3 regions of the Kitasatospora sp. NE20-6 genome follow, and region 3 is predicted to be linked to each of the others. Evidence: riboswitches for the same ligand, from Rfam matches in the RefSeq annotation. Region 3 holds a riboswitch; each other region holds the start of a gene.
The links. Region 3 has a riboswitch for cyclic di-AMP ahead of SNE206_RS05790 (peptidoglycan DD-metalloendopeptidase family protein). Riboswitches for the same ligand answer to the same signal wherever they lie in the genome.
Positions count from the first base shown of each region.

Region 1: linked by a shared signal. The riboswitch ahead of SNE206_RS25265 (M23 family metallopeptidase) and the one ahead of SNE206_RS05790 (peptidoglycan DD-metalloendopeptidase family protein) in region 3 are both predicted to bind cyclic di-AMP.
Region 2: linked by a shared signal. The riboswitch ahead of SNE206_RS28150 (NlpC/P60 family protein) and the one ahead of SNE206_RS05790 (peptidoglycan DD-metalloendopeptidase family protein) in region 3 are both predicted to bind cyclic di-AMP.

Region 1 is NZ_BPRL01000039.1:82,426-88,233, forward strand. It holds gene SNE206_RS25235 (sensor histidine kinase) at 1-705, opposite strand, end outside; gene SNE206_RS25240 (hypothetical protein) at 919-1,134, opposite strand; gene SNE206_RS25245 (PaaI family thioesterase) at 1,330-1,755, opposite strand; gene SNE206_RS25250 (hypothetical protein) at 1,948-2,133, opposite strand; gene SNE206_RS25255 (tautomerase family protein) at 2,308-2,529, shown strand; gene SNE206_RS25260 (YiaA/YiaB family inner membrane protein) at 2,561-2,851, opposite strand; cyclic di-AMP (ydaO/yuaA leader) riboswitch at 3,075-3,235, shown strand; gene SNE206_RS25265 (M23 family metallopeptidase) at 3,247-4,023, shown strand; gene SNE206_RS25270 (hypothetical protein) at 4,034-4,924, opposite strand; gene SNE206_RS25275 (GNAT family N-acetyltransferase) at 5,005-5,601, shown strand; gene SNE206_RS25280 (sensor domain-containing protein) at 5,706-5,808, shown strand, end outside.
Region 2 is NZ_BPRL01000048.1:31,929-37,736, reverse strand. It holds gene SNE206_RS28155 (NlpC/P60 family protein) at 1-1,027, opposite strand, end outside; gene SNE206_RS28150 (NlpC/P60 family protein) at 1,275-2,342, opposite strand; cyclic di-AMP (ydaO/yuaA leader) riboswitch at 2,353-2,537, opposite strand; gene SNE206_RS28145 (NlpC/P60 family protein) at 2,896-3,921, opposite strand; gene SNE206_RS28140 (NYN domain-containing protein) at 4,112-5,473, opposite strand; gene SNE206_RS28135 (hypothetical protein) at 5,719-5,808, opposite strand, start outside.
Region 3 is NZ_BPRL01000005.1:46,645-52,452, forward strand. It holds gene SNE206_RS05780 (hypothetical protein) at 170-364, shown strand; gene SNE206_RS05785 (DUF6348 family protein) at 404-1,222, opposite strand; cyclic di-AMP (ydaO/yuaA leader) riboswitch at 1,583-1,776, shown strand; gene SNE206_RS05790 (peptidoglycan DD-metalloendopeptidase family protein) at 1,782-2,756, shown strand; gene SNE206_RS05795 (hypothetical protein) at 3,074-3,340, shown strand; tRNA gene SNE206_RS05800 (tRNA-Gly) at 3,716-3,789, opposite strand; tRNA gene SNE206_RS05805 (tRNA-Pro) at 3,954-4,027, shown strand; gene tig (trigger factor) at 4,283-5,665, shown strand.

The DNA of each region.
Region 1 (5,808 bases), on a different contig from region 3:
GAGGGCGGCGGCGGCCTTCTCGACGGCCTGTTCGGGCATGCCGACGCCGGCGTCGTCGATCTCGACGACGGCGCCGTTGTGCACGGGCAGCAGGGTGACGAAGACCTGGGTGCTGGGCGGGGAGTAGCGGGTGGCGTTGTCGAGGAGCTCCGCGACGGCGTGGATGAGCGCCTCGGCGGCGGCGCCGATCACCGCGGTCTCCAGCCGGCTGCGCACCACGACCCGCTGGAACGGGAGGATGCGGGACTGCGCGCCGCGCACCACGTCCTCCAGGGAGACGGGTTCGGGCCAGTGGCGTCCGGCGCGGGCGCCGCAGAGCACCGCGAGGGTCTGGGCGAGGCGGGCCTGCTGGGCGGCGGCGTGGTCGGCCTTGAGGAGGCCTTCGAGCAGGGCCGGGTCGTCGTGGGTGCGCTCCATCTCGTCGAGGCCGGCCTGCTGGTCGTGGGCCATGACGAGGATGCGGCGCGCCACGCTGAGGAAGGCGCGCTGGGTGGCGGCGGTGTGGTCCTGCTCCTGCCGGGCGGCGGCGTGTTCGGCGCTGCTCCGGGCCAGTTCGGACGCCAACTGTGCGTGCAGGGATTCGAGTTCGTCCTGCTGCTGTGCGTGGCGCCGGCGCAGCGTGAGCCCGACGGCCCGGTAGCGCGCGGCGCTGAGCACCGCGAGGACGGCGAGGACAACGGCTGCCGCCGCGCACCACTGAGTCATCGTCACGCGGCGAATTCTAAGATGATGATCCTACGAAAGTGTGAACAGATCGCAGGATTGGTGAGCTGCACGCGTCAACGGCTCGCGTCCGGCAGGTGGCGGACCGTCACCCCGGACGCCGGGCCGACCTCCCGGACCCGGGTCCGGACCACCCGCTCCACCTGCGCCGGAACCCCGCCGGACAGCCCGGACGTCACCGGCCGCGGGCCGTCCTCACTGACCGTCGACCTCGCCGTACGGCTCCGGCGGACGCGCCGCCACCGGCCGCAGACTGCGCAGCCCGCGGGCGACCGCGAAGGCCCGGCGGAGCGTCGCGCCGACGCCGTCGGCCCGGACGGCCCCGGAGCCCGCGGACGGAGGCTCGACCGACGGGCGCTGTCCCGGGATGAATCCGGTGGCGGGCGGAGCCGTCCGGGCCGTCTGCGTCATCTCTCCACGTCCTTCGTCTCCTGCCGGATGCCGCCGGAGGCGGACCGGGCTCGTGCCGTCCCTGCGACACCTACCCCGCAGGACTGCAATTCTTGTCGCGGTTCGGCGACGGGACGGTCTCGGAACCCACCCGAATCGGTACCGATCGCCCGGATCGCCCACCCGGATCGCCCACCCGGATCGCCCGGACCGCCGTCACGGGGCGGAGTCGACCGCGATCATCGTGCCCTGCAGCAGCGCGACCTCCTTGCCCGGAACCCCGGCGGTCACGGACCGTATCTCGGCCCCCACGACGGTGATGGTGCGTCCGCTGCGCACGACGGTGCCGGTCGCCCGCAGCCGCTCGCCGACGCCGGGGCTGAGCAGGTTGAGCTTGAACTCGACGCTCAGCACGTCCTTGCCCTCGGGCATCAGGGAGAGCGCGGCCGCACCGGCCGCCGCGTCCGCCAGGGTGGAGATCGCGCCCGCGTGGACGAACCCGTTCTGCTGGGTCACCCCGGGGCGGACGGGCAGGTCGAGCACCACCCGGCCGCGGGCCAGCTCGACGATCTCGACGCCGAGGGTCGCCAGCAGCGGCTGACCGGTGAGGTTGCTGCGGAGCCGGTCGGTGAGCGTTTCCATGCGGCGGTCCAGGTGCGCGGGTGCGGGCGGGGCTCCCTGAACCCTCCGTCGGCGACCGGCCCGGCGTCAACCCTCGCCCCGGCCGGCGGGGCGCCCCGGCGCAGGAAAGCACCGAGGCCCGCGCGGCGGCGCGGGCCTCGGTGCCGGGGGCGTACGGGCCCCGGGGCGGGCGTGGGCGCCCGCGGGAAGGAGTCAGACGAGGTCGGCGTCGCCGTCCGCCCGGTCGTCGGCACCGGTGTCGGGCAGTTCGCTGCCGGTCACGGCCCTGGCGTCGCCGATGCGGTGCTGCTGCCCGTCCGCGTGGGCGCTGGGTGCGGTCAGCGAGGCGACGACGCCGACGGCGAGGGAGGCAAAGGCGAGCATGCTGCGCTTCTTCATGCCCTGCACAACGCGCGGCGCGGCAGGGGGTCACGGCCCGGCCCCCGCCGGCGTGCGGGCGGCCCGTCCGCCGCCGTCCGCCGCCGTCCGCCGCCGTCCGCGGGGTGCCGGCGGGCCCTGCGGTACCGTGCGCCCGGCCGGTGGACCGGCCGCACCGCCGAACCGGGAGACCCCGTGCCCTTCATCACCGTCAAGCAGCTGGCCGGCCGCACCGAGGAGCAGCGCGCCGAGATCGCCCGCGCCCTCACCGACGCCTACGCCCGGGCCACCGGCCTGGCCGCGGACAAGATCTGGGTGGCCATCGAGGAGGTGCCCGCCGAGAACTGGGCGATCGGCGGTGAGACCCTCGCCGCCCGGGCCCGGACGGCCGCCGGCCCCGGTGGTGCCGCGGACTGAGCGCGGTCGGCCCGGCGGGGTGCCCGTCGGCTCAGATGCCGTCGACCTTGAACGGGTCGTGCTCGGCCAGCAGCCGGTCGAGCCGGGCCTGGTCGACCCGGGAGGTGATCGCGCCGGCGTCCTGGCGGTCGCGGACGACCTTCGCCAGCGTGAACGCCGAGGTGATCACGTACAGCAGGGCGACGGCCAGGAAGGCGCGCATCCACGCGTCGACCGGCAGGTAGGCGATCCCGATCGCGAGGGCGGCCGTCGCGAGGGCGAACGAGAGGACGGCCTGCGCGTAGTAGGCGGCCGTGGTGCGGGACTGGATCGGTGCGCTCATGACGGCAGCGTCCCGGAGGCGGGCCCGACCGGCATGAGTACGGGTACTCAGCTTCGCAGCTCGTTCACCCTCCGTGACCGGCCCCCTGGCAAACCATCGCAAATCGCCCATTCCTCGCGTAGACCGAACGAATCAACCGGCTCAGGCGCTTGGAATCAAGGCAGGCATAGCATTAACGTTTGATAACGCAGCGCGGTCGGCAACGCCGTACCGACTCGGCACCGTGCGCGTGTCGCTCAATCCCGCGGTCTGCCTTCGCCGGTGGGCCCGGGAGCCGGGGAACCACGTTCCTTGGGGTGAATCGGCCGGGCCCAGGCCCAGCCGTAGGAGACCTTCCTGCTCCGAACCCGTCAGCTAACCCGGTCGGCGAGAGGGAAGGAAAGGAGTGCGCCTCCGTGGCGTCGACGCACTCGGCGGAGCCCACCGCCGCAGCCACCCAGCTCCTCGACCACCCGCGTGAGCAGGCCGACCAGGCCCGCCACCGGATGCCCCGTCAGACCAGGGGCACCAGCCCGCTGTTCGGCGTCACGGCCACCATGGCCGCCACCTTCGGCGCCGCAGGCCTGACCGCCGCCGCCGCAGGCCCCGCCGCCGCGGCCGAACCCGCCGTGTCCGCGCCCGACGAGGCCGCCGACACCGCCGCCGATCCCGGTCTCGCCCTCGCCGCCCGCATCCAGCAGCAGGCCGACAACCGCCGCACCGCCGCCGACGAGGCCGCCCGGCTCGCCGCCGCGCAGGAGGCCGAGGCCCGCCGCGCCGCCCAGGCCGCCGTCGACGACGCCGCGCTCGCGCTGCCCACCACCGGCTACACCCTCGGCACGCCGTACGGCCAGTCCAGCACCTGGGCCCACCTGTACACCGGCCTCGACTTCGAGGCCCCCGCCGGCACCCCGGTCACCGCCGTCGCGGCCGGCACCGTCACCTCCGCCGGCTGGGCCGGCTCGTACGGCTACCGCGTCGTCCAGACCCTGCCCGACGGCACCGAGATCTGGTACTGCCACCTCTCCCGCCTCGCCGCCACCGACGGCCGCGCCGAGCGCGGCGCCGTCCTCGGCGCGGTCGGCGCCACCGGCACCGTCACCACCGCCAGGCTCCACCTGGAGGTACGGCCCGGCGGCGGCGCACCGGTCGACCCGCTCGGCTGGCTCCGCTCGCACGGCGTCCAGCCGTAACGGCCCCCGCCTACACGCCGCCCGGCTCGTCCCGGGCGGCGTCCGCGTAGGCCTGCAGCTCGGCCGTGCCCGGCTCCGGCGCCAGGTCCGGGTACTCCCACAGCAGCAGCTCCGGCAGGCCCGGCAGCGTCCAGTCGCCGCACAGCCACAGCGCGCCGTCCTCCGCCACCTGCTCGAACTCCTCGAACCCGCCCGACAGCTCGGGCGGCATCGGCTCGCCCAGCGCGGTCAGCCCGGCCAGATTGCGGTAGCTGCGCCGCATCAGCCCGTACTCCAGCAGCCGCCGCGCGCCGTCCGTGGCCATGCCGATCGCCAGCAGGTGCGCCGGCCCCCAGCCGAGCCCGCCGTCCGCGTCCTCCATGGCGTCCAGCGTGCCGGCGTCCACCAGGGCCGCGTACGCCGCGACGCGCTCCTCCGGCGCCAGCGCGCGGAACGCGTCCAGCCAGTCCCGCACCGCGTCGACGTCGCCGGTCTCCACCCCGTCGGCCTGCAGCAGCAGGGTGTACAGCCGCGGCCAGGTGAGCAGCTGCGGCCGGCGCAGCAGCGTGCCCAGCAGCTCGCCCTGCCACTCCGCCTCGGCGTGCAGGCGCTCCCACCGCTTCGCGTTGAGCCGCCGCGCAGCCCGCTGGCGGTCGATGAGCAGCCGCACCGCCGCCCCGTACGCCTCCGGCCCGGCCCAGGGCTGCACGTACAGGTGGAGCCGCTCGTGCAGCAGCTGCTCCACCACCGCCGACCCCAGCTCGGGCCAGCCGTCGTGCAGCGGCGCGCCACCCAGTTCGAGCAGCGTCAGCACCGCCCGTACGGCCTCCTCCGGCACCGGGGGCAGGCCCTCGGCCTCCGCCCAGGCGAGCAGCTCCTCGGTGCGGGTACGGGGGATGAGCTGCAGGTCTTCGTCGTCCACGCCCCGTACGGTAGCCGGTGCGCCCCCTGCCGCGCGGCCCGGCCGCCCTGTCGGCCGCCCGCAGGGTAGGGTCGGCCGCCATGACCCCGGCCCCCGTCCGCACGGTGCACCCGGTCCACCTGGAGGGCCCCCGCCTCGCCGTCCGCGAGTTCCGCCTCGCCCCGGACGACGTCGCCGCCCTCCACGCGGTGTTCGGCGACCCGGAGACCGCCCGGTACCTGCCCTTCGAGTCGCAGGACGAGGAGGAGTGCGCCGACCAGATCGAGCTCTACCTCGACGAGGCCCGGCAGGAACCGCGCACCGCCTACCGCCTGGCCGTCACCCTCCGTGCCGACGGCCACGACCCGGCGCCCGTCGGCAACGCCGTCCTCGGCCTCGAAGGCGACCGTGCCGCCTCCCTCGGCTACGCGCTGCGCCGCGACACCTGGGGCAACGGCTACGCGGGCGAGATCACCGCGCTGCTGTGCGGGTTCGCCTTCGGCACGCTCGGTCTGCACCGGCTCGCCGCCCGCGTCGACCCCGCCAACACCGCCTCCGTGCGGGTGCTCACCCGGGCGGGGTTCCGGCCCGAGGGGCGCATCCGCCACGACCTCCACCTGCGCGGGGCCTGGCACGACTCGCTGCTGTTCTCCCTGCTGGAGGACGAGTGGGGGCGGCCGTCCGCAGCACGGGGGTAGGGAGAGCCCCACCCCGGACCGGGCAGCAGGCCGGATTACCCCCGGCCGCCGGCTCCGGCACCGTGGACGTCGTCACACCGCGACACCACCGAGGGGACCTCGCCATGACCGCCCAGCCACTGCCCGCCGCCGCCCGGCCGGTGTCCGTCCACGCCGCCGACCCGACGGACACCCCGCGCCGGCCCGGGTTCCTGCGGGCACCGTTCT
Region 2 (5,808 bases), on a different contig from region 3:
TCTCGTAGCGGACCCGGGCACCGGGGTACGGGGCGTGCACGACGACCCCGCCGCCGGCGTACATGCCGACGTGGTGCATGTCCTTGTAGAAGATCACCAGGTCTCCAGGTCGTGCCTCGGAGAGGCTCACTCGCCGCCCCGCGTACGCCTGTGCCTGCGAGGTGCGCGGCAGGCTCACTCCGGCCTGCCGCCAGCTCCAGTACATCAGACCGGAGCAGTCGAAGGTGCCGGGCCCGGTCGATCCGTAGACGTACGGGGAGCCGATCCGGGAGACCGCGGCGGCCAGGGCGGCCGCGGCCCGCTCGGAGGAGGGGGGCTGGTCGCCGAGGTCGATGCGGTCGGTGCCGCGGGCCGCCCGGCGGGCCGCGTCGCGGGCGTCGTCGGCGACGAGCCGGCCCCGCTCGCCGGCGGTGAGGCCGCCGAGGAGGCGCTGGGCGTCGCCGAGGCGCTGCCGGATCTGCTCCTTGCTGTCGGCGAGGGAGCGGCGGACGTCCTCCAGCTCGGCGAGCTTGCCGGTGGCCTCGGTCCGGCGCTGGTCGAGCCGGCGCCGTCGTTCGAGGACGTGGCGGAGGGTGTCGTTCTGCCGGGTGTTCGCCTGGTCGAGGGCGCGGGCGCGGGTCAGGTAGCCGTCGGGGTCGGATTCCAGCATCAGCCGGACGGCCGGGTCGATGCCGCCGTCCCGGTACTGCGCGGCGGCGGCGGTCGCGAGGTCGACGGTGAGGCGGTTGAGCTCGTCCTGTCCCCTGGCGACCTGCGCCTGGAGGGACGAGGCCTCGGCCTGCAGGCGCTTCTGCTGGTCGAGTGCGGCGTTGGCCTGCTCGCTGGCGTGCTCGGCCTCGTCGTACAGCCGGTCGACCCGGGTCCTGACGTCGGCGGTGTGCGCGGACGGGTCCGCGGGCACCTCGGGTGCGCCGTACGCGCTGCCGCCGACGGTGGCGCCGAGGGCGGTGGTGGCCGCGGCCGTGAGCACCAGGGCCCGGGCTAGGCCGTGGACGCCGGGCAGTTGGGGGCGGCGGTGCGCGGGCATGCGGCGGTGGCTCCGTTCCTGCGGCGGGACGCCGCCGCCGCCCGGGCCGGGCGGCCGTCCTCGCGGACGTCCGGGGGCAGACGTTAGCGAGTCCGACCGATCTAGTCCAAACCCCTCCATCACCGAATATTTGACCTCCAATCGGACATCAGCCCGGGTGCGGGCCCCGCCGGCCGCGCCGGACGGCCGCGGGCCCGGCCCCTCCGTCGTCGGAGGGACCGGGCCCGGGCGGGGTGCTGCGTGCGCGTCAGATCCGCACGATCGCCGAGATCGGCATCACGGTGGCGGAGGCGTACCGCACGTTGGCGCCGGTGTGCGGGGCGTGGATGATCTGGCCGCCGCCCACGTACATGCCGACGTGGTGCCGGTCGCCGTAGTAGACGATCAGGTCGCCGGGCTTGGCGTTGGCGATGTTGGTGCCGATGTTGGTGCCGGCCCCCGCCTGCGACTGCGAGGTGCGCGGGATGGAGACACCCGCCTGCCGGTAGGCCCACTGCATGAGGCCGGAGCAGTCGAAGTTGGCGGGCCCGGCGGCACCGTAGACGTACGCCACGCCGAGCTTGGTCTTGGCCGCGGCGACGGCGACGGCGGCGTGGGAGCCGGCCGGCAGGTCGACGGTGTCGAGGACCGGGCGCGCGGTGTCGCGGGAGGCGCGGTCGACGCTCGCCTTCGCGGCGGAGGCGGCCCTGGCCTCGACGGCGGCGAGCTCGTCGCGCTCCTTCTGGGTGAGGGAGTCGAGCAGGGCGGTGGCCTTGGCCAGCTTGCCCTGGATCTCCTCCTTCTTCGTCCTGAGCGAGCGGGTGGTGCTGTCGAGGTCCGCGAGCTTGTGCTCGGCCTCGGCCTTCTGGGCGTCGAGCTTGGCCTGCTCGGTCCTGAAGGACTTGAGGGTGTCGGCCTGGGTGGCGTTCATCCGGCTGACCGACCCGGCCTGGCTCAGGAACTGGTCGGGCTCGCTGGAGAGCATCAGCTGCACGGTGGGCGAGATGCCGCCGTCGCGGTACTGCTGGGCGGCGACCCCGGCGAGGCGGCCCTGCACCCCGCTCACCTGGGCCTGCTGACGGGCGACCTGGTCCTGCAGCTGGGTGACCTGCTTCTGCAGGGTCTGCTGCTTCTCGGCCGCCGCGTTGTACTGCTCGCTGGCGACCTCGGCCTGCTCGTTGAGCTGGTCGACCTGGGTCTTGACCTGGTCCTTGGTCGGCGCGGGGTCGGCGTGGGCACCGGTCTGGGAGGAGAGCGCGACCGCGGTGGCCGCGGCAGCGGTCAGGATCGAGGCACGCGTGCGGCCGACAGGCTTGGGACGACGATGGGACGCCACGAAGGCGGACTCCTTCTTCCTCACACCGCCTACCGGGTGAGCTGACGGGTTCGGGCCGGAAGCTGCCCTACGACGTCTCACCGCCCGCCCCTGCGGCCCGCGGACTCCCGCGGGCCGGCCGGCGCGGCCGGCCTGACGCCGATTCACCCCGGGGGAACGTGGTTCCCCGGCTCCGTTCGACAGCGCCCCCTCAGGGGCCTCCCCGTAGGCAGTTCACACTGCCCAGCTGCGTCGCGGACTCGGCGGCGACCACCGCCGTCACCCGGGTTGGGTGATCGACTCCGCGGCGGTCCGTGGGATGACCTTAGTAACCGATCCGTGATCCGTTCAAATCCTTGTCGGAAAAATCTCGGATCAACGACCGTTCCCATCGGTGAATACGACCGGTCCTGAACGGATTTCCATGGTCAGCTGATGGTTTCTCATCCGACGAGCAGGAAATCGGACGCCCGGACGTGGGGGAGATCACAGGAGGATCTCCGCCAGCCCGGGCGTGTCACGCGGCATCAGAAACGCCGCGGATGAGGCATATGTCCGATCTGCTACCGCGGGGTCAGACCCGGCGGATGGTCTTGATCGGCATGACGGTCGCCGACGCCACCTTCACCACGTCACCGGTGTGCGGGGCGTGCACCATCAGACCGTTGCCGATGTACATCGCCACGTGGTGCGCGTCCGAGTGGTAGATGATCAGGTCGCCGGGCTGCGCGTTGGCGATGTTGGTGCCGACGTTGACGCCCACGGTCGCCTGCGACTGCGAGGTGCGCGGCAGCGAGACGCCGGCCTTCGCGTACGCCCACACCATCAGGCCCGAGCAGTCGAAGGAGTTCGGGCCCGTGGCGCCCCACACGTACGGCACGCCGCGCTTGCTGAGGGCGGCGCTCACGGCCGCGGCCGCGTAGCCGGACGCCGGCGGCAGGTTGCTGATGTCGACGCGGTCGCCGGCGCGGGAGGCGCGGCCCGTGATGGACGCGCGCTCGGCGGCGGTCAGCGAGCTGAGCAGGCGCTGCGACTCGGAGAGCTTCTTCTGGACCTCGGCCTTGGCCTCGTTCAGCGTCTGGGTGGAGCGGTCCAGCTCGGCGAGGATGGCCGCGGCCTCCTGCTTCTGCTGGTCGAGCCGGCGCTGCTGCTCCTTCAGGCTCTTGAGCGTGGAGGCCTGGGTGTCGGTGGCCTGCTCGTTGCTCGACGCCTTGTCGAGGTAGTTGTCGGGGTCCGACGAGAGCATGAGCGCCACCGTCGGGTCGACGCCGCCGGTGCGGTACTGGTCGCCGGCGACCGCGGACAGCCCGGACGCGACCTCGGTCAGCTGCTGCTGACCGCGCGCGATCTGGTCCTGCAGCTGGTCGGCCTGCTTGCGGAGCTGCTCGCCCCGCTCCTTGGCTCCGTTGTACGTCTCGGACGCCTGCTCCTGCTCCTCGAGGAGCTTGTCGACCTGGACCTTGACCTCGTCCTTGGTGGGCTTTGCCGGGGCGGCGTGGGCGCTCGCCTGGGCGGAGAGGGCGACCGCGGTCGCGGCTGCAGCGGTGAGCACGGATACCCGCGCGCGGCTCGGCTGCTTGGGACGGCGGTGGGAGGCCAAGGGTCTAGCTCCTTCTTCCTGCTGGACTCACTCGATCGAGTGAGGTCCGGAAAATAGGTTTGACGCCAGACCCTAGTGAAGATCCGCCTCCGGCGCCACTCCCCTCCGCTGCGAAGTCGGCCCCCCGACCGGGATTTCACCAGCCCGACACAACCTCGCCACCACCGCTCCGACCTGGGCCGACGCCCCGTCAGGGCCGGGAGAGCCGGTTGAGCAGCAGAATCGACGCCACGGGGCGGGCCCCCGCCTTGCGCACGCCCTCCGCGACCTCGCGGTCCGTGGAGACCACCACCACCGGCCGCCCCTCCGGCTCGGCCCGCACCATCCGCCGGATCAGCTCGTCCGCGGTCTCCCCGGTACGGCTGAAGCGCACCCGGACCCCCCGCGGCGGCGCCATGATCACCGGCACGTCGAGGTCCTGCCCGTCGAAGACACAGGTCACCTCGGCGTGGGTGCGCTGCGCCAGCATGGCCAGCCCGCCCAGCAGCCGCAGCCGCTGCTGCTCCAGCGGCAGCGCGGGGTAGCCGGTCTTCGTGACGTTGTAGCCGTCCACCACCAGGTGCACCTGAGGAATCGCCAGCAGCTGGTCGAGCAGGGCCGGGTCGTCCTCGGCCAGACCCCGGCGGGCCACGTCGTGCGGGTTCGCCGAGGACGGCTCCACCGCGTCCACCAGGTCCGCCGGCCGCAGCTGGGCGACCGGCAGCGCCAGCTCCCGCTGCAGGCCCTGCGCCGACTGCAGCACCGTGTCGAGCAGCAGCCGCAGCCGCATGTCCTCCACGCTGCGGCCCTCGCGCGCCGAACGGCGGCCCGCCTCCGAGGCGGTCTCCAGCTCGGTGATGCGGTGCCGCAGCCGCCGGGCCTCGCCGTCCGCGGCACTGCGCTCCGCCGCGGACGCCGTCCGGACGCCGTCCAGCTCGGCCTGCACCTTGCGGGTCTCCGCCTGGGCCCGCCGGGTGTCGCTCTCCAGGGAGCGGACGCGCTTGCGCAGCGACTCGGCCTCCCGGCGCACGCCCTCCGACTCCGCGCGCTGGCGCTCCAGGTCGGCGCGCGCCGCCGCCCGGACCTCGGCCAGCTCGCCCTGCAGCTTCTCCACGATCCGGGCCGCCTCGGCGGCCGCGCCCTCGGCGTCGGCCCGCTCGACCTCGTGGCCGGCGTCGGCGACGAGGCGGCTCCAGCCCTCGGGGCGCAGCAGGTAGGCGGCGGCGGCGACGTCCATCGGGTCGGCGGCGGCAGGCACCGTCCCGGCCTCCAGCGCCCTGGCCAGCTCCGGCTGGCCGAGGCGCAGGCGCTCGGCTATGCGCACCCGGAAGAACGGTTCGGCGTCCAGCGCCGCGGCCAGCGCGGTCGCCGCGTACTTCGCGCGGCGGGCGGGGGTGAACTTCGCGTACGGGCGCAGGCCCGACGGCAGGTCGGCGGCCGGGATCGCCCCCAGCGCGTCGGCGGCGATGCCGACCACGCGGCGGCGCACGCCCTCGGGCAGCGGGCGGTCCAGCTGCTCGGACGGCGTGCCGTCGGCCTCGGCCACCGGCCCGGCGCCGGGCGCGTCCGGCAGGCCTCCGTCCGCAGCGGGCTGCTGCCCCTGCGGCTCGGACGGCCCGCTCGCTGCGTCCACCACGTCCCTGGCTCCGATCCTGCTCCCCGGGCTCGCGCGGCCTGCTGCCGCCGCCCTCGAATGCACCGCGCTGCGCCCATGCACCGCTCTGTGCAATTGTCCCGTCTACCGTGCCCCGAGGGGTACCGCGCCACACGCCCCGGCGGTGCGCGTGCTCCGCCGGGGTGTGCCGTGCCGTCGCCGGCTCAGGCCTGCGGCTCGCCCTCGCCGGCCTCCGCCTGGGCGGCTGCCTCGGCCTCGGCACCCGGACGGGCGACCAGCTCGACCTGGTCGAC
Region 3 (5,808 bases):
ATGGGGGGCGGCACGTGCGGCAGGCAGCAGGCGGCCGGGTCCTGCAGGGCACCTCCATGGCGACGGGATCGGCCGACTCGTGCCAGGGACGGTCGGCGCAGGCCGCGGTCCGGCTTCGACACGGGGTTCCAGCAAGAACCCCCGCCACAGATTGAGGAAGTGAGTCCGGGTGGCCTTCTCCGTCTCCGCGTTGTTCCTGTTCGGCGTGATCGTCGTGATCTTCATCCGCAACAAGCAGTTGAAGACCAGTCACGCGATCATCGCAGCACTCTTCGGCTTCATGGTGAGCCAGTCCACGGCGGCCAAGCCGATCCAGGACTTCCTCAGCCAGCTCGCGAAGACGATCTCCTCCGTGGCCAGCTGACCGCAGCGCCGACCCGGCCGCCGCTTCCGCGCGGCCAGGTCAGCGCCCGGGCCGCGCCTGCCGCCAGCGCGCGAGCAGGCCGCGCCGCAGCACCCCCGGGCCGCCGTGTGCCGCCCCGGGGGCCGGAGCCGACCCGGCGGGCACCGCCTGCGCCTCCTGCCCGTCCGGGACCAGCAGGACGAACAGCCGTGCCCAGCAGAGGCGTTCGCCGCGCGGCCAGCCGAGGGCGCGCAGGGCGGCCGACGCCGGCTCCGACACGGTGCCGTCGACCCGCACCTCCGCGACCTCCTCGCCGGCCCGGCCGCCGAGGAACACCTTCACCCCGGTGACCCCGGTCGACGGCAGCCCGGGCCGCAGGGCGTCCGCCAGTGCGGGCAGCAGCTGGTTGCCGGCCAGCCACTCCGCCAGCCGGTCGCTCCCGAAGCCGAACACCGCCGCCGGGCCCTGCACGGCGTGCCACCCGGGCAGTTCCCCGGGCCGCACGTGGTCGCCGTGCTCGCCGCGGCGCTCCTGCATCTCCACCACGGCCGCCGCGGTGGTCGTCGCCCACATGCGCACGGCGCTGTCGAGCTTCTCCTCCTCCGTGCGGCCGCGCCCGGCGGTGCAGTCCCAGATCACCGGACCGTCCGCCTGCCCCAGCCGCAGGACGAAGCCCAGGTCGACGTGGCCGACCGCGCCGTCCTCGCCCGGGTGCTCGCGGACCGCCACCGCCGTCGTGCCGGGCCCGCGCAGCACGCTGCCGTCCACCGTGAACCGCTGCCCGTACCGGGCCATCTCCCGGATCACGCTGCGCTGGACCGTCTCCAGCCTGGCCTGCGCCCGCAAAAGGGGCTCCTTGCTCGAAAAGGGGTCGAACATCGCTCGCGAGCGAGGCTATCGGCCGGACGTCCGCCCGGTGACACCGGTCCGCGGACGCGGTTCCCCGGACGTCCGGCGGGCCCGGAAAGGGCCTCCGGGAGGCCCTCGTGACCAGGGTCACCGGGGTGCGCATGATCCGTGCCCCGCCGCGACCGGCCGGCCACGCGGGGTGCGGAATCTCCCGCGCGGACATGATCCGGATACGCACGGTCACTGCGGCGACTGCGCTCTGCCCACCTCGCCCCGGCGGAGAGTGACCGCCGGGAGTGCTCGTGACGGCCCCTCGGAGGGGGCGGCTTGCCAGCGGAGCGGTCCATAGGTTTTTCTCATGGTCTGCCCGGCCACCGACCGGGCGGGCCACCGGGTGGAACGCCGAGTCCTGCCGCTGCCCGGGGTCACGCACCATCTGTGCACGGCAGGAGCGGGGGACCCAAGGTAAGTGCCGCGCCCGGTAGTTCCGGGACGGCTTGGGGTGAAGTCGCGTCATTTTCCGCGACCGGGCGATCTCCCAGCCCGAACCCGACAGCTCACCTCGTAGGCGTAGGAGAGGAACAACTCCATGTCCGTTCTGGGCACCCGTCTGTCCCGCGTCGCCGTCGCCACCGGTGTGGCCGCCGCTGCGATCGCCATCCCCGTCACCGCTGCCAGCGCCCACAGCGCCGGCACCCAGGCCGCGGCCCCCGTCGCTGCCGCCCCGGCCGCCGCCCCGGCCGCGGCCCCGGCCGCCGCCCCGGCGCAGGCCGCCTCGTACCAGGTCGTCCACGGCGACACCCTGTCCAAGATCGCCGGTGCGCAGCACGTCGACGGCGGCTGGAAGAAGCTGTACGACGACAACCGCCAGGTCATCGGCGGCAACCCGAACCTCATCCTCCCGGGCCAGAAGCTCTCCGTCTCCGGTCAGGCCGCCGCGGCCGCGCCGCAGGCCGAGACCAAGAAGGCCGACTCGGCCGCGGCTTCCCGCTCCGAGCACCGCGCCCCGGTCGCGAGCACCCCGAAGCCGGCTGCCCCGACCACCGAGGCCGCCAAGCCCGCCGCGCCCAAGACCGAGGCCGCCAAGCCGGCCGCGCCCAAGACCGAGGCCGCCAAGCCCGCCGCCCCGACCACCGAGGCCAAGGCGCCCGCCGCCACCTCCGGTTACGTCGCGCCGGTCTCCTCCGGCCTCGGCACCCCGTACCACAAGGCCGGTTCCAACTGGTCCAGCGGCTACCACACCGGTGTCGACTTCGCGGTCAGCACCGGCACCTCGATCCACGCCATCGCGGCGGGCACCGTCGTCGAGGCCGGCTGGGGCGGCGCCTACGGCAACAACGTCGTCATCAAGCACGCCGACGGCAAGTACTCCCAGTACGCGCACTTCTCGGCGCTGAAGGTCTCGGTCGGCCAGACCGTCACCGCCGGCCAGGTCATCGGCCTCTCCGGTGCCACCGGCAACGTGACCGGCCCGCACCTGCACTTCGAGATCCGCACCACCCCGTCGTACGGCTCGGACATCGACCCGGTGGCGTACCTCGCCGCCCACGGCGTCCGCGTCTGACGCACCCCGCGCCACCCGAAGGCCCGGCCGGAGATCCACGGATCCCCGGCCGGGCCTCGGCCTTTTCCTCTCCGCCGTTCCGTCGTTCCGCCGGGCGTCCCCGTTCCGGTCCCGTTCCCGGCCCCGGTCCCGTTCCCGGTCGCGTTCCCGGTCCCGGTCCGGTCCGCCCCGGCCTCCGCCCTCGCGGCGCTTCCCGTGCCGGGGCGTGCGGCGTCAACACGCCACCGACCGGCCGAACGTCCCCGGGGCCGCGCGCCCTTCCTTTTACTGTCGCAGCCACGACAAACCCCGTCGTGGAACGTGGAAGGGAACCCCTCATGACCCGAGCACTCCGCCGCGCCGCCGTTCTCCTGGCCGTCACCGGAGCCGCCTGCCTGCCGGCCGCGTCCGCGGTCGCCGACAGCGACTCCTTCAACCCGACGATCGTGATCGGCAACTTCAACCAGCTCGCGGGCGACGACATCTTCAACGCCGGCCAGGACAACACCGTGGGCTCCAACGACGGCGGCTCCGACTCCGCCCGCGCGGGCATGCTCGACACCGACGCGTACGCCGCCCGTGTGGTCCGTCACTACCTGGGCTGACCTCGGCCGCAGCACGGAAACGGCCCCGGGCCGGCGGTCCACCCGCCGACCCGGGGCCGTTTCCGTCGGGCCGTTTCCGTCGGGCCGTTCCGGCCGGGTCCGGGGATCGCCGCCCGCTCCGGGACGGGTGGCCCGAACCGGCGGCAGGCCGTGCGACCGCGCGCACGCCGGGGGTGCACCGGCAGCCCCGCCCGCCCGTGCGGACTCCCGCGCGCCCCGGCCCTCCTCGGAGCGGGGCCGGGCGCGGCAGGGCGGGACCACGACCGGTCCGGCCGGGCGCGGCACGGGCGCGGAACGGGCACGCCGCCCTGACGGGCCGTCGAACGACAACGGCCCCAGCTCCGCGATCATGTCGCTGAGCTGGGGCCGGGGCGGTGGAGCGGGCGACGAGAATCGAACTCGCGTGGCCAGTTTGGAAGACTGGGGCTCTACCATTGAGCTACGCCCGCATGCGTGCGTTGACGGCACGTCGCCCCCGGGCCGGGGTCGGCCGCGAGGACGTTGGCCAGCCTACCTGGTCGGGTCGGCGAAATGCACACCGCTTTCGCCCGGGCGGCCTCCGATATTGCGCGGAGGGGCCCCGGACCGGCGTGTACTCTTCCTCTCGGCACTACGGGGTGTGGCGCAGTTTGGTAGCGCGTCCGCTTTGGGAGCGGAAGGCCGTCGGTTCGAATCCGGCCACCCCGACAGTTTCGGCAGGGTCTCGTCAGGCGGGCGGGGCCCTGTTGCTTTCGTGGTACCGGTAGGATGGACCGCTGGCGGTGGTGCCTGTGGCGATTACACGGACCGCGACCGCCCGAGGGCGAGGAGTCACGCTCACCGTCCACCCCCGTACGGGAGATGCAGCCCCAACCGCCCATCGCCCGTCTCGCCCGATCGGCCTACCGGCCGGCGACGTCGGGCGGAGACAACCCGACCGCAAGCCCAATAGGAGACCTAACCGTGAAGAGCGCCGTCGAGACTCTGAACCCGACCCGGGTTCGACTCACCGTCGAGGTGCCCTTCGAGGAGCTCAAGCCCAGCCTCGACGCGGCGTACAAGAAGATCAACCAGCAGGTCTCGGTCCCGGGCTTCCGCAAGGGCAAGATTCCGGCTCGTGTCATCGACCAGCGCTTCGGCCGTGCCGCCGTGCTGGAGGAGGCGGTGAACGACGCCCTGCCGCGCTTCTACACGCAGGCCGTCGACGAGATCAAGATCGATGTCCTCGGCCAGCCCGACATCACGGACATCGAGGGTGTCGAGCGGATCGCCGACGGTGGTGACCTCAAGTTCACCGCCGAGGTCGACGTCCGCCCCGAGATCACGCTGCCTGACTTCTCGGAGATCTCCGTCACCGTCGACGCCATCGAGGTGTCGGACGAGGACGTCGCCAAGTCGCTGGAGCAGCTCCGCGAGCGCTTCTCCTCCGTCAAGGACGTCGAGCGCGCCGCCGCCGAGGGCGACGTCGTGGTCGTCGACCTGGAGGCCAAGGTCGACGGCGAGGTGCCGGAGGACGGCACCGCCACCGGCGTGAGCTACGAGATCGGCTCCGGCCGCCTGCTGGACGGCATCGACGAGGCCGTCGTCGGCCTGTCGGCCGGCGAGTCCAAGACCTTCACCACCGAGCTCAAGGGTGGCACCGAGGCCGGCAAGGAGTCGGAGGTCACCGTCACCGTGACCGCCGTCCAGGAGAAGGAGCTCCCCGAGCTGGACGACGAGTTCGCCCAGCTGGCGAGCGAGTTCGACACGCTGGAGGAGCTGAAGGCCGACTCCACCAAGCGCCTGGAGCGCATGAAGGAGTTCGACCAGGCCACCCAGGCCCAGGAGAAGGTCCTCGACGAGCTGCTGACCCGGGTGGAGATGGAGTACCCGGAGAAGCTCCTCAAGGACGAGGTCGAGACCCGCAAGCACAACCTGGAGCACCACCAGCTGGAGCCGATGGGCCTGACCATCGAGGCCTACCTGGCCACCCAGGACAAGTCCGTCGAGGACTACGAGCAGGAGACCGCGGACCAGGCGAAGAAGGGCATCAAGACCCAGTTCGTCCTGGACGAGATCGTGGCCAAGCAGGAGCTCAACGTCTCCCAGGAGGAGCTGACCGAGCACCTCATCCGCCGCGCCGCCGGCTCGGGTCTCACCCCGGACCAGTTCGCGCAGCAGATCGTCCAGGGCGGCCAGGTTCCGCTGCTGGTCGGCGAGGTCGCCCGTGGCAAGGCGCTGGCGCTGGTCGTCGAGGCCGCCAAGGTGACCGACAGCAACGGCGAGGCCGTCTCCTTCGAGGACGACGAGGACGAGACCGAGGCGTCCGACGCCGTCGAGACCGTCGAGGTCGCGGACGAGGCCTGATCCTCCCCGCGCCGATCCCGCCGATCGGCCTCCAGTGGCCCGGACACCGCACGGTGTCCGGGCCGCTGCCGTATTCCCGCGTGCACCCTGCGCTCACAGCGAACAGTTCTGCGTGGGGGATTCTGCGGCCCGGCCTGCGCGTT